One region of the Acerihabitans sp. TG2 genome, then DNA from elsewhere that is predicted to be linked to it. Evidence: predicted binding sites of a transcription regulator. Region 1 holds the regulator's gene; each other region holds the start of a gene.

What was found. Region 1 encodes CRP, which controls carbon source genes, mostly activating them, when cyclic AMP is high. Its sites were predicted from a motif close to ATGTGANNNNNNTCACAT; they were not measured.
Region 2: a site for CRP is predicted at 2,232-2,249, ahead of garD (galactarate dehydratase). Genes of this name have one in related genera too.
Region 3: a site for CRP is predicted at 1,793-1,810, ahead of uxuA (mannonate dehydratase). Genes of this name have one in related genera too.
Region 4: a site for CRP is predicted at 1,384-1,401, ahead of SJI19_RS13815 (PTS glucitol/sorbitol transporter subunit IIC). Genes of this name have one in related genera too.

The regions. Positions count from the first base shown of each region.
Region 1 is NZ_JAYGJO010000009.1:13,304-16,995, reverse strand. Features, by position in the region: gene argD (bifunctional acetylornithine/succinyldiaminopimelate transaminase) at 1-978, shown strand, start outside; gene crp (cAMP-activated global transcriptional regulator CRP) at 1,101-1,733, opposite strand; gene SJI19_RS10035 (OsmC family protein) at 2,046-2,468, shown strand; gene SJI19_RS10030 (phosphoribulokinase) at 2,605-3,474, opposite strand; gene SJI19_RS10025 (YheU family protein) at 3,575-3,692, opposite strand, start outside.
Region 2 is NZ_JAYGJO010000016.1:96,096-99,787, forward strand. Features, by position in the region: gene gudD (glucarate dehydratase) at 1-360, shown strand, start outside; gene garD (galactarate dehydratase) at 488-2,059, opposite strand; gene SJI19_RS15080 (MFS transporter) at 2,543-3,692, shown strand, end outside.
Region 3 is NZ_JAYGJO010000019.1:79,822-83,513, reverse strand. Features, by position in the region: gene napF (ferredoxin-type protein NapF) at 1-543, shown strand, start outside; gene uxuA (mannonate dehydratase) at 649-1,716, opposite strand; gene katG (catalase/peroxidase HPI) at 1,985-3,692, opposite strand, start outside.
Region 4 is NZ_JAYGJO010000014.1:65,247-68,938, reverse strand. Features, by position in the region: gene SJI19_RS13825 (S8 family serine peptidase) at 1-14, shown strand, start outside; gene SJI19_RS13820 (hypothetical protein) at 356-583, shown strand; gene SJI19_RS13815 (PTS glucitol/sorbitol transporter subunit IIC) at 1,490-2,056, shown strand; gene SJI19_RS13810 (PTS glucitol/sorbitol transporter subunit IIB) at 2,053-3,072, shown strand; gene srlB (PTS glucitol/sorbitol transporter subunit IIA) at 3,097-3,459, shown strand; gene srlD (sorbitol-6-phosphate dehydrogenase) at 3,493-3,692, shown strand, end outside.

The DNA of each region.
Region 1 (3,692 bases):
GAACCGTCGCTGCGCCTGGCCAGTAAATTGATTGATGCGACCTTCGCTGATCGGGTGTTTTTTGCCAACTCGGGTGGTGAGGCGAATGAAGCGGCATTCAAATTGGCTCGCCATTATGCTGTCACCCGTCACAGTCCCTACAAAACGAAAATTATTGCGTTTCATAATGCGTTTCATGGCCGCACGCTATTTACCGTCTCGGTGGGCGGACAGCCTAAATATTCCGATGGTTTTGGGCCAAAACCGGCGGATATCGTCCACGTACCGTTCAACGATTTGGCTGCGGTAAAAGCCGTGATGGATGATCATACTTGCGCGATTGTCGTCGAACCTATTCAGGGTGAAGGGGGCATTATGCCTGCCACACCAGAGTTCCTGCAGGGATTGCGTGATCTGTGCGATGAATACCAGGCGCTGTTGGTCATGGATGAAGTACAGTGTGGCATGGGGCGCACCGGCAAGTTATTTACCTATATGCACTACGGCGTGTTGCCCGATATCCTGACCACGGCAAAAGCCTTGGGTGGCGGGTTTCCCATCAGCGCCATGCTGACCACCGAAGATATTGCTTCGGTGATGACGGTAGGTACCCATGGCACCACCTACGGGGGTAACCCACTGGCCTGTGCGGTGGCGGAAGCCGCCTTGGATGTGATTAATACGCCGGCAGTGCTGGCGGGCATCAATGAACGACACGACCGCTTTATCAGCGCCCTGGAGAAGATAAACCAAAAATACCATCTGTTTGAGGACGTCCGTGGTATGGGCTTGCTATTGGGCGCCGCGTTACAGCCCCAGTACCATGGGCGCGCGCGCGAATTCCTGCATGCCAGTGCGGCTGAAGGTGTGATGCTGCTGGTCGCCGGTCCGGACGTGATGCGTTTTGCGCCATCGCTGGTGGTGGGGTTCGACGATATTGAACTGGGCATGGCGCGCTTTGAAAAAGCCGTGGCCAAGGTTGTCGGCGCTGATGACTAAGCGGTGCGCCGGGTGTTCGTTATTCCCGGCGTTCTTTTAACCGGCGCGACAACGTATTCGCTAACGACGAGCTCACGAAAAAAAAGCGTGGCGCAAGGCACCACGCCCGTTTTATGACACTATCAGCGCGTACCGTAAACGACAATAGTTTTCCCGTGCGCGGAGATGAGGTTTTGATCTTCCAACATTTTCAGAATACGTCCTACCGTTTCACGCGAGCAGCCGACGATCTGGCCTATTTCCTGACGGGTAATCTTGATTTGCATACCGTCGGGATGGGTCATGGCATCGGGTTGCTTCGCCAGATTCAACAGGGTTTGGGCAATTCGCCCGGTAACGTCCAAAAATGCCAAGTTACCCACTTTTTCGGAGGTGACTTGTAAACGATTGGCCATTTGTGCGGACAAACGCATCAATATATCCGGATTCACCTGGATCAACTGGCGAAATTTCTTATATGAAATCTCGGCCACTTCACAGGCGGTTTTCGCCCGTACCCAGGCACTACGTTCTTGACCTTCCTCGAATAAGCCTAGTTCACCAATGAAATCCCCCTGGTTAAGATAGGAGAGGATCATCTCTTTGCCTTCTTCATCCTTAATCAGCACCGCGACGGCACCTTTAACGATGTAATAAAGCGTTTCTGCTTTTTCGCCCTGATGTATAAGCGTACTCTTCGATGGATACTTATGAATATGGCAATGTGACAGGAACCATTCGAGAGTAGGGTCTGTTTGCGGTTTGCCAAGAACCATTCGTTGTTATCCTCTTTTGTCATCGCTGTCCTGATGAAGGACAGCGTATTCCCTATTACGACGCTGTGCTATTTCTCTTACTCCGCAGTAAACGGAGCGACGTAAGGGAACATATTAGGGTCTGGTTTTAGTGATGTTCTGATCGGACTCTTGCCCTTTCATTATCAATGAGCCGATCCAACCTTGTTTTTAACATAGGTTTGATGCAGTGTCTTCTGTTGTCTTGCATCAGCATGATGTATGTTCGCTAACATTGCCACTTTTCAGACAAATATGTAGTCTGGTGTAACGCTTTTCATCTGGAGTCATCTCATGCAAGCACGGGTAAAGTGGGTCGAGGGATTGTCATTTATGGGTGAGTCCGCCTCGGGCCATCAGGTTTTAATGGATGGCAATGCCGGAGAAAAGGCGCCGAGTCCTATGGAAATGGTATTAATGTCGGTTGGTGGGTGCAGTGCGATAGATGTGGTATCGATTTTACAAAAAGGGCGGCAGGATGTACGTGACTGTGAAGTGAAACTGACGTCTGAACGTCGTGACGAGGCGCCGCGTATATTTACCTATATCAATCTACATTTCATCGTAACCGGCAGCGATCTTAGCGACAAATCAGTCGAAAGGGCGGTAGCGCTTTCAGCGGAAAAATACTGTTCTGTGTCGCTGATGCTGGGCCAGTCGGTGCGAATGACCCATAGTTTTGAAGTGCGCGGCGAGACGCTTGTCCCCCACGCTTAGGAAACGTCGCCATACGTTGACATGCGTTGAGATAGTGACGCCAAGACCGTCGCAACGCTACCCACAGATCACAAGGCAGGCTATGTCCATGCCAACCCCCCTTGGCGGATAAGGTGTGGCACCAAGGTGCCGCGTCTTATTGAATCTGTTTTCCTTCCAGCAATTGTTGCACCAGCGGTCCCATGATCAATTCCATGGCCAGGCCCATTTTTCCGCCGGGTACCACCAAGGTATTAATATTGGAAATAAACGACCCCTGCAACATGGCCAACAGATAGGGTAAATCGATATTCTTTAAGCTGCGAAAATGAATGACAACAAAACTTTCATCCAGTGAGGGGATCGCCTTGGCGGCAAACGGATTGGACGTATCTACCGTGGGTACCCGCTGAAAGTTGATATGGGTACGGGAGAATTGTGGGGTAATGTAATTAATATAATCCTCCATGGAACGCACTACGGAATCCATTACCGCCTCACGGGAATGGCCGCGCTCCCCGGTATCCCGCACCAGTTTCTGGATCCATTCCAAATTGACGATGGGAACCACACCCACCAACAAATCTACATGCTGTGCAACATCCTGATGATCGGTGACCACGCCGCCATGTAGACCCTCATAGAACAAGACGTCGGTGGATTCGGGTAAGGGTTGCCAAGGCGTAAAGGTGCCGGGATTTTGATTAAAAGGCACGGCTTCGTCATAAGTGTGCAAATACTTGCGCGACTCTCCTTGGCCGGTCAGTCCATAGCGCTCAAAGGTATGTGCCAATAAGCTAAAATCGTTGGCCTCTGGACCGAAATAGCTGATATGACGCCCCAAATCCCGGGCTTTACGGATCGCCAGATCCATCTCCGGCCGGGTAAAATGGTGAAAACTATCGCCCTCCAACTCTGCGGCGTGAATAGTGAGCTGCTGAAATATTTTCCGGAAAGCCACACTGGTGGTGGTGGTTCCGGCTCCACTGGAGCCGGTGACGGCAATAATTGGATGCTGTGTTGACATGATAATCCTGCGCTGGATGAAAAGGCTGCGTGATTAACAAACACCGAGCTATCAAGCTCATGATAATTGTTATCATGTTTCACTGTGACGTGCCAGCCCGTTACTGCTCTTTGGACGGTGTCTGCGACTGGGCGTTAAACTGGCTGCGTGGCATGATATTAATATTTTCATGGAGTTCCGACCAGACGACCACCGCTTCTCCACGTTCTAGTTGGCGT
Region 2 (3,692 bases), on a different contig from region 1:
TGTGATGAGTGGGGACTGACCTGGGGATCGCACTCCAACAATCACTTTGATATTTCGTTGGCCATGTTCACCCATGTCGCTGCGGCTGCACCAGGGAACATCACTGCGATTGATACCCACTGGATTTGGCAGGAAGGGGATCAACGACTCACTTGTGAACCGCTGCGCATTGTTGGCGGTAAAGTTAAGGTGCCGGAAAAGGCGGGGTTGGGCATTGAACTGGATATGGATCAGGTCATGAAGGCCAATGCACTCTATCAGCAGCATGGTTTGGGCGCGCGTGATGATGCCATGGCCATGCAATATCTGATACCCAATTGGCGCTTTGATAATAAGCGCCCGGCGCTGGTCAGGTCATAAACCGAGCAGGCCAGGGGCAGCCTTGGCCCGTTTCGCCCGAAGGACGGTGTTGCGGATGTCAAATAGGAAAAAGGCCGGGATGTCCGGCCATATTTGCTGAAGAAACGATAGGGCCTAGCGACGGGAATCAGGTCACTGGCGCAGGGTTGAAGACGGACAGGGCGTTGTGAATACCCCATTGATCAGACCAGGTTTTTTTGCGGCCGCTGGCGATGTCCAGGATCAGCTCAAACAGTTGCCAGCCCACATCCTCGATGGTTGCTTGGCCGGTGGCGATACTCCCGGCGTTAATATCCATTAAATCAAACCAGCGATCGGCTAACGCATCACGCGTCGCCATTTTGATCACCGGTACCGCCGCCAGACCGTATGGCGTACCACGTCCAGTGGTGAACACCTGCACGGTGATCCCAGACGCCAACTGCTGGGTACCGCAAATAAAGTCGCTGGCCGGGGTAGCGGCGAAAATCAACCCCTTTTTGGTTGGACGTTGTCCAGCGGAGATCACCTCAACGATAGCGCTGGAGCCTGATTTGGCAATCGAACCCAACGATTTTTCAACAATATTAGCCAATCCGCCTTTTTTATTACCTGGCGTGGTATTGGCACTGCGATCGGTTTTCCCGTCACTAAGATAATCATCATACCAGGCCATTTCCTCGAGCAAACGGCGTCCCACCTGTTCGTTTGCCGCACGTGGCGTCAGCAGATGGATGGCGTCGCGCACTTCGGTGACTTCCGAAAACATCACCGTAGCACCGCAGCGTACCAGCAGATCTGAGGCAAAACCCACCGCCGGATTGGCCGTCACGCCAGAAAATGCGTCGCTGCCTCCGCATTGCGTACCCACCACCAAATCGGAGGCGGGGCAGGTTTGGCGCTGACGGGCATTCAGGCGGCGCAGATGGTCTTCAGCCACCGCCAGGATGTCATCTACCATGGACTTAAAGCCCACATGTTTCTCATCTTGCAGACGGGTAATACTCACTCCGGGGCGGGTCATCTGAATAGGAATGTCATCCTCGGTGCCGGTTAACAGACGCTCCGGTGGTAATTTTTCGCAGCCCAAGCCAACCACCATAATTTCGCCGCCAAAATTAGGATTTAAAGCGATGTTATGGATGGTGCGAATAGGTACCACTGCGGCGGGAGCATTGATGGCCACACCACAACCGTAAAGATGGTTCAGGCCCACCACGCCGTCCACGTTCGGGTATTTAGGCAACAGATCACGTTCGATCAGTTTAACGACAAAATCAACCACCCCGGCGACGCAATGCACGCTAGTGGTGATACCCAACAGGTTTTTGGTGCCGACGCTGCCGTCAGCATTGCGATAACCTTCAAAGGTGTAACCTTCCAGCGGGGGCAAAGGTTGGGGTACCTTGGTGGCTAATGGCAGGGTTTCCAAAGGCGGGGCCGACGGCATCACCACCAGGGATTCATCGATCCAACTGCCTTGTTTGATATCGCGCACGGCATAACCAATCACTTCACCATAACGCACGATGTCACCGTCCTTGGCGATATCCTGTAATGCCACCTTATGTCCTTGGGGAACATGCTCAATGAGCGTCAAGCCGTCTGGGAATTGGCTTCCGGCGGGTAAACCATTATTGTTCACAATAATCGCGACGTTGTCGCTGCTGTGAACCTTAATATACAATGCTTTTTCCGCATTAGTAATGATTGATGACATAGACTTCTCCGCAAATACTAACCAGATGTTTTTATACCCGTCATCGAAATCTATCGGTTATAACAATACGGGTGATGGGGACATTATAAGCGCAAACCATCGCCGACTCATTGTGCGTATGACTATTTTTAGCAACTTATAACGTTAATAAAATGAGCATATGCCATATAAAATGTGATGAGTATCACTGCATTCCGCGATCAAAACCCCCGCCAAAAAATAACGTGACATAGGTCGTGCTTTGATGTGCGTATGTCTAAAAAAACAGTCATAAAACATTTAATAATTATGCTTTTGCACAGTGTTATTTTAAGTGATGGTTTTTATACTATCGGTGTCGCTGGGATAAAACCTAGATCGTACCACCAGTGACTGAAAAACCTATTAGTCGTATTTATTAACTTATTATACCGAAACGTGGCGCAAACCCATTAGCCGGATTTTGTGCTGTAAGTAGCCTACCGTCCTAGTAGAGTATATAAAATGAGCGTGACAAAACCTCTAATTTCTACAAGAACCAAAACGCATGTCCGTTATGTAATTTTATTAATTATATTCCTGGTTACTGCGGTTAATTATGCCGACCGGGCGACATTGTCCATTGCCGGTAGCAGTGTTGCCAAAGATTTGGGACTGGATGCTGGCCAGATGGGGCAGATTTTCTCGGCGTTTGGCTGGGCCTATTTGGTGATGCAAATTCCCGGGGGCTGGTTGCTGGATCGGTTTGGTTCAAAACGAGTTTATACCTGTAGTTTGTTCTTTTGGTCGCTTTTCACTTTACTACAAGGTTTTGTGGGCTGGTTTCCCCTGGCCTATGGCGCGATGACCCTGTTTATCCTGCGCTTCATGCTGGGTTTTTCCGAGGCACCGTCCTTCCCGGCCAACGCCAGGATCGTAGCCGCCTGGTTCCCGACAATAGAGCGTGGCACCGCATCGGCCATCTTTAACTCGGCACAGTACTTTTCACTGGCGATCTTTTCCCCGTTGCTCGGCTGGTTGACCTATGCCTGGGGCTGGGAACATGTGTTCACCGTGATGGGCGTCATTGGTTTCGGGCTGACGATTGCCTGGGTGAAATACCTGCATAACCCCAATAAACATCCGAGCGTTTCGCAAGATGAGCTGGACTATATTACCGCTGGCGGTGCTGTGGTTGATATGGATACCCCGAGTACCACCGGGAAGAAAAAAGACGGACCAAAATGGAGCTACGTTAAGCAAATGCTGAGTAGCCGCATGATGCTCGGTGTATTCCTCGGCCAATATTTTATTAACAGCATTACCTGGTTCTTCCTCACCTGGTTCCCGATTTACCTGGTGCACGATAAAGGCATGTCGATTCTGAAAGTGGGTCTGGTGGCAGCCATCCCGGCACTGTGCGGTTTTGTCGGCGGTGTATTGGGCGGTGTGGTATCCGACTTTCTGGTTAAAAGCGGATTTTCACTTACCGTGGCGCGTAAGATCCCCATTGTGGTTGGCATGTTGTTGGCCACCAGCATTATCATGTGCAACTACACTGACAATACTGTGATCGTGGTGGCGCTGATGGCTCTGGCGTTCTTTGGTAAAGGGTTCGGTGCGCTGGGTTGGCCGGTTATCTCCGATATTGCCCCTAAAGAAGCTGTTGGCTTGT
Region 3 (3,692 bases), on a different contig from region 1:
TTTTATCATGAATATCTTACACACCGGCAGGCAAGCCGGCGAGGATTATTGCGTGGATTGTTGAGTGCGTCGCGCAAGACGCTGGTTCCGATCGCGGCATATCCACCAGGACCGGCACGCCCGCCGGGCGCATTACCCGAAAATATATTTCTCAGCCGCTGCGATCAATGCCAAGGCTGCGTCGAGTGTTGTCAGCCCGGCGTATTGGTACGCGATGACGACGGATATCCGCGCCTGAACATCGAGTATGCCGCCTGTACCGCCTGCGGCGCATGTATCGACGTCTGCACCGGCGAAGCCCTGCTTGCCCAGACGCGATTCGATACCGGGCTACGCCCGGTACTTAACGCCGCTGCCTGCATCAATCCGCGCAGCCGCTGCGGGCTTTGCGCCGCCGTCTGTCCTACCCAGGCGCTGACCATCGGCCAGGGAAACGGCCTGCCGTCGGTTGACGAGCAACGCTGCAACGGCTGTGGTGAATGCCTGATTCAGTGTGCAGATCGCGCTATTAGTCTCGAATCACCGTCCCCGGTCAGGACATAATCAGCCCACCGTCGATATTAATGAATAGAGAGATTAACGGGATATCAGCGTAACCTTGAGAATTCGCCTTGAATAGAATGCCGGTGGAACCACCGGCATGAATAATTAATGTTGTTTTTCGAGTGCTTCCCAGAGTCCGAGAAGATAGGTCGCCCCTAAGGCTCGGTCATATAAACCGTAGCCTGGACGACCGGTTTCGCCCCAGATAAAACGACCATGGTCAGGGCGTATATAACCATTAAAACCATTGTCATGCAGCGCTTTCATTACCTTGTACAGGTCCAGTGAACCGTACTGGGATAAATGTGCTGACTCATAGAAATCTTTATCTTTAATGATTTTGATATTACGTACATGAGCAAAGTGAATGCGCTTACGCCGGGTAAATTCAGCCAGAATTTCATACACATTGTTTTCAGGATCTTCCGCAATGGAACCGGTGCACAGCGTGATACCGTTCGCCTCAGAATCCACCGCGTTGCAAAGCCAGTCCAGATCTTCGCGGTTTTTAACCACGCGTGGTAGGCCAAAAATGGAATATGGCGGATCGTCTGGATGAATGGCCATTTTAATGCCGACTTCTTCGCACACGGGCACAACAGCTTTCAGAAAATATACCAGGTTTTCGCGAAGTTTATCGTCATCAACATCTTTGTATTTAGCGAACAACTCCTGCACTTTCGCCAGGCGCTCAGGTTCCCAACCAGGAAGGGCGAAGCCATTTGAATTTTTGAGGACTTCCTTAACAACTTCATCGAGGCTTTTATCGATATCTTTTTTTTCAAAAGCCATGGTCAACGAGCCATCCGGCAGAACATAGTTCATGTCCGTTTTCATCCAGTCGAAGACCGGCATGAAGTTGTAGCAAATGACTTTTATGCCAATTTCCGCCAGGTTGCGGATAGTCTGTTTGTAATTCGCAATATACTGGTCGCGGTTTTCGTTGCCTATTTTGATGTCATCATGGATATTAACACTTTCAATGACTTCCATTTTCAGACCCGCGGCACGAACGTGATCCGCCATCACGTTGATTTTATCTTTCGGCCATACATCACCAACCGGAACGTCATATAGCGCGCCCACGATGCCTTCCACTCCGGGAACTTGTCGGATATGTTCCAGCGGAATTTTGTCTTCATCTGGTCCAAACCAGCGCATTGTCATTTGCATAAGTTTTATTACCCCTAAACGTTAAATCTTCACCTACCATACTAGTATCTATAGTAAAGACTAGCAAGGCAACTTTATGCGATCATAATCACACAATGGAATTCTGCCGGTATCGGATTGTTATTCACCGGCCAACATGTTTGAGATGTCGACCTGTTGATCGTTCTTTACGAGGAAACCCGCTTCAAGAAACTGAAGCGGGCTTTTTGCTTTGTGATTTAACTCTTTGAAACCGATGATTTACGTCTTTAAAACCGGTCGACGTCGTTCAGAGGTCAAATCGATCCAGATTCATCACCTTCGTCCAGGCCGCGACAAAGTCTTTAACAAACTTTTCTTTGGCATCACTGCTGGCGTACACCTCTGCTGAAGCACGTAATACGGCATTCGAACCAAACACCAGATCGGCACGCGTTGCGATAAATTTGACCTGCCCGCTGAGGCGATCACGTCCTTCAAATGTTTCTTCGGAGGAGTCAGTTGCTTTCCATTCCGTGCCCATATCAAGCAAATTCACAAAAAAGTCAGTGTTAAGTTCACCCACTTTGTTAGTGAAAACGCCGTGTTGACTGCCATCGTAGTTTGTGCCGAGCACCCGTAATCCACCGATAAGTGCCGTTAATTCCGGCACGGTTAGCGTAAGCTGTTGAGCCTTGTCAATCAGGAGATTTTCAGTCGACGTACTGCCGGAAAAACCACGATAGTTACGCAAACCATCCGCTTTTGGTTTAAGCAATTCGAACGATTCAATATCAGTCTGATCCTGACGGGCATCCACACGACCTGCAGTGAAAGGTACTTCAATCGCTACGTTGACCGCTTTTGCCGCCTGTTCAACACCGACCACGCCAGCCAGAACGATCACATCGGCCAGAGACGCTTTCTGTAATGACCGTTGAATAGATTCCAGAGTGGGCAGTACACGGGCAGCAATGGCGTTAACATCCCATTCCCTTTGCGGTAGCAGCGCCAGCCGTGCACCGTTTGCACCTCCCCGTTTGTCACCACCACGGAAGGTTGAAGCCGAAGCCCACGCCACCGACGTCAGTTCACCGATGGTAAGGCCGGAAGCGGCAATTTTTGCTTTCAGCAACTCGATATCGGCGGTAGTTGGGTGATACACCGGCAGCGGCAGCGGGTCTTGCCAGATTAAGTCTTCTTTTGGTACCTCTGGTCCGATATAACGGGCTTTTGGCCCCATATCTCTGTGAGTCAGTTTGTACCACGCGCGGGCAAACGCTTCGTTAAAGGCCTGTGGATCGCCATGGAAACGACGCGATATCTTCTCAAATTCCGGATCGACACGAAGCGTCAGATCGGTGACCAGCATGGTCGGTTTGCGTTTTTTCGAAGCATCAAAAGGATCGGGAATACTATCCGGCGCATTGGCCGCTTCAAACTGGATAGCGCCCGCAGGACTGCGCGTCTGTACCCACTCATATTTAAACAGATTTTCGAAGAAGTAATGGCTCCACTGTGTTGGCGTCTGAGACCAGATCACTTCCAGACCGGAGGTGATAGCATCAGCTCCGGCACCGGTTCCATGACTGCTTGCCCAGCCCAGGCCTTGCGCTTCAATAGGTGCGGTTTCAGGGTCAACACCGACATGACTGGCAGGACCGGCGCCATGTGTTTTGCCGAGCGTATGGCCACCGGCGATTAACGCCACAATCTCTTCATCGTTCATCCCCATATTGCCGAAGGTAGCGCGGATAGCCGGGGCTGCCGAAGCAGGATCACCACTGTGATTGGGGCCTTCAGGATTGACGTAAATAAGCCCCATCTCCGTTGCACCCAACGGCGATTGGGCCAGCGATTCGGGATGGCGATGTTCAAGCCAGGTGGTCTCGTCACCCCAGTTCACGTCCAGATCGGGTTCCCATACATCTTCGCGCCCGGCACCAAAACCAAAGGTACGGAAACCGGAATTTTCCAGAGCAACGTTGCCCGCAAGGATATAGAGGTCGGCCCAGGAA
Region 4 (3,692 bases), on a different contig from region 1:
ACGGCGTAAAATAACCACGCCAGCGCGCGTATCGTTTAAAATCCGTGCTATGCCCGATTTTTTCTCGCTATAGCCGCCAGGGAATAAGCCGATTCGAACGGCAATAATGGCCACGCCTTTTGCTAAAAAAAAACATCGTCAGATAAAGAATGAGATGATATTTTTTATTGAATAAAAAAGATGTTTTAGGCTATTTATGGTCTGCGTTATAAACCGAATTTTACTGTGTATTGCTCGCCGTGTGAGATATTAATATTACCTTTTTTCGCTATTGAGTCGTGATGAGTGATATTGACCACCTTCACTAATGGTATTTCATAATATATTTTTTCTTACTGTAATATAAGGAAAAACCATGAATTTATCGTTGGATTATTATAGTACCTACGGCCCTACTGGCAAAATATACGTACGATGCTTGGGGGGAATTCACCACTGTAAAGTAGAATATCATTTACTGACACATGACGGGGTTGTGCAAAGCAAAACCGCGTATGGCAATGAATTAATTGCCTTTTTATACTCAAATCCCACCACCTATAAAATTAAAGCCGATATCTATCTGGAGCACGGTCAAAAATAACAGTTATACTCTGACGATATTAAACCGGTACTGTATGATGAACTACCGCCGCCGATAATTGATATTAAACCGCTAAAAGGAGCGCTGAGTCTGGTTCCTTGTCAGGATAATTATCTGGTGGTTAAATTCATCAAGGGCGGGTTAGATAAACTTATCAATGAATCCTCTGCGAGGGTACCGGTTTATTATCAACTATCAGTTCCCTTGGGGGCGGTTGTAATGCAATGTATGTGTACTGGCTGTTTTTCAAGCAGCCGGTAGACCATACCTCCGGTGGTATAACGCGCGGCACACCCTGTTGTCACTGAGCGCGATACACCCCAGGACGTTTCTGTTTTTGAAAATTCATTTTCTTTCACTTCAAACGTTATTCTTGTCACGCCGGTTATGGTGGCTGCGGCTGAATACTATGATGACACTGATGGGTGATGGTCATCATTGGGCCGGGCTCCTCATCGCCGTTTGACAAAATGAAGGTTTTCCATCATGTCACTACCCAGGAAAATGCGCGAGCGGTGAGATGATTTTTATTCGATTAATTCAAATTAATTAATTGATAATGATACAATTTATCTTTTATGATTCTAGCGAAATCCTTCTCCTCGCTATCGCCTTATGCCTATGTTGCCCTTTCCCTATTCCCTCCGGCCAAATCGAGCTAATACCATCAATAAATGAGCTATTTTGTGATTTAAAAATATCATTTTGAAAAATAAAAAATATCATTTTGAAAAATAAAAAAGATTATTGTGAATAATAAAATATTATTTTTATTTCAAAATAAAAGAAAATTCATAAGAAAGTGATCTTGTTCAAATTATACCCACGCGAAAACGGCTAGTTTAAGGGCCATGGCCCCGGGCGCGTCGGCGCTCTTTCGCTTAATAAAAAAACACTGGAGACACCATGATAGAAATCATCACCCACGGCGCCGAGTGGTTTATCGGCTTGTTCCAAAAGGGCGGGACAGTATTCGTCGGCATGGTGACCGGCATACTGCCCTTGTTGATCAGTTTGCTGGTAATTATGAATGCGTTAATCGTCTTTGTCGGACAGGCTAGAATCGAACGTTTGGCACAGCGCTGCGCGGGCAACCCACTATCACGCTATCTGTTGTTGCCGGTGATCGGTACTTTTGTGTTTTGTAACCCGATGACCCTGAGCCTGGGTCGTTTTATGCCCGAGAAGTATAAGCCCAGCTACTACGCCGCAGCATCCTACAGTTGCCATTCCATGAATGGTCTATTTCCGCATATCAATCCTGGTGAACTGTTTGTTTATCTCGGCATTGCCAGCGGGCTTACCACGTTAAATCTGCCGTTGGGACCGCTGGCCGTGAGTTATCTATTGGTGGGGATGTTCACCAATTTTTTCCGTGGCTGGGTGACCGATCTCACGACCAACCTGTTCGCACGCAAAATGCATATTCAATTAGAACAAGACGTGAGTCTATCAAGCGTGGAGGTCAAATGAGCCAGTTTATTCGGATTGAAAAAGGCGAAAGCGGCTGGGGTGGTCCTTTGGTGTTAGAGGCCGTCTCGGGTAAAAAAGTGGTGTATATCACCGCCGGCACTCGACCGGCGATCGTCAACCGGCTAAGCGAACTGACCGGCTGGCCCGCAGTGGATGGGTTTAAAGACGGTGAACCGCCCAGTGAGCAAATTGGCGTTATGGTTATCGACTGCGGCGGCACGTTACGCTGTGGCCTTTATCCCAAACGTCGCATTCCGACGATTAACATCCACGCTACCGGAAAATCCGGACCTATGGCTCAGTATATTCTGGAGGATATTTACGTCTCCGGGGTGCGTGAACAGAATATCCAACGGGTAGAACACGACGAACTGTCGCCAACCGTTGCAGCCGATATCGACGCAGCAGCGGTTAACTCGCGCAAAGAACCGCAAGCGTCGCTAGCCAGTCGTGACTATGACACCAGCAAAAAAATCACCGAACAAAGCGATGGCCTGTTGGCCAAAGTCGGCATGGGCATGGGGTCAGTAGTGGCGGTATTTTTCCAGGCCGGCCGCGAAACCATTGATACGGTGTTAAAAACCATTCTGCCATTCATGGCTTTCGTCTCGGCGTTAATCGGCATCATCCTGGCCTCTGGGTTAGGCGATTTTATTGCCCATGGATTAACGCCCCTGGCCAGTAGCCCGATAGGCCTGGTGATCCTGGCCCTGATTTGTTCCTTTCCTCTGCTCTCACCTTTTCTCGGCCCAGGTGCGGTTATCGCCCAAGTGATCGGGGTATTGGTGGGCGTGCAGATCGGTTTGGGCAATATACCACCACACCTGGCGTTACCGGCGCTGTTTGCCATCAATGCTCAGGCGGCTTGCGACTTTATCCCGGTGGGTCTGTCGCTAGCGGAAGCCAAGCAGGACACCGTGCGGGTTGGGGTGCCTTCGGTACTGGTGGGTCGTTTTCTGACTGGTGCGCCAACGGTGTTGTTGGCATGGGCCGCGTCAGCATTTATTTATCACTAAACATACAGCCTGGGAGGCACAGCTATGAACCCTATTTTTCACACGACCTTCACCCGTATCGGTGAGCATGCTGCCGAGTCATTAGCAGACAATATGGTGATCACCTTTCGGGAGGGGGCGCCTGAAGACCTTGAATCCTATTGTTTTATCCACAGCCATAGCGAGACTCACGGTGAATTGCGGGTCGGGGGCAAGGTGATCATCGGGGAAGACACCTATGCCATTACTGCGGTGGGTGCTGTGGCAACCGAAAATTTGCGTGAACTGGGTCATCTCACCCTGCGTTTTGATGGCGCGGTGCAAGCGGAATTCCCCGGTTCGATGCACCTGGCTGGCAGGATACCGACCGATATCTCCATTGGCAGTGATTTTTCTATTTTCGCGTAATGTTCGATTAACTAAGCAGTTCAGGAGTAACACATGAAACAAGTTGCCGTAGTCATTGGCGGAGGGCAAACCCTGGGCGCATTTTTATGCGAAGGCCTGGCACAGGCCGGTTACCATATCGCGGTGGCAGACTTGAATGGGCAGCATGCCCAGCATGTCGCCCAAGACATTAACCTGCGCTATGGTGCGGGACGCGCGTTGGGTATTGGCGCGGACGCCACGGATGAAAACAG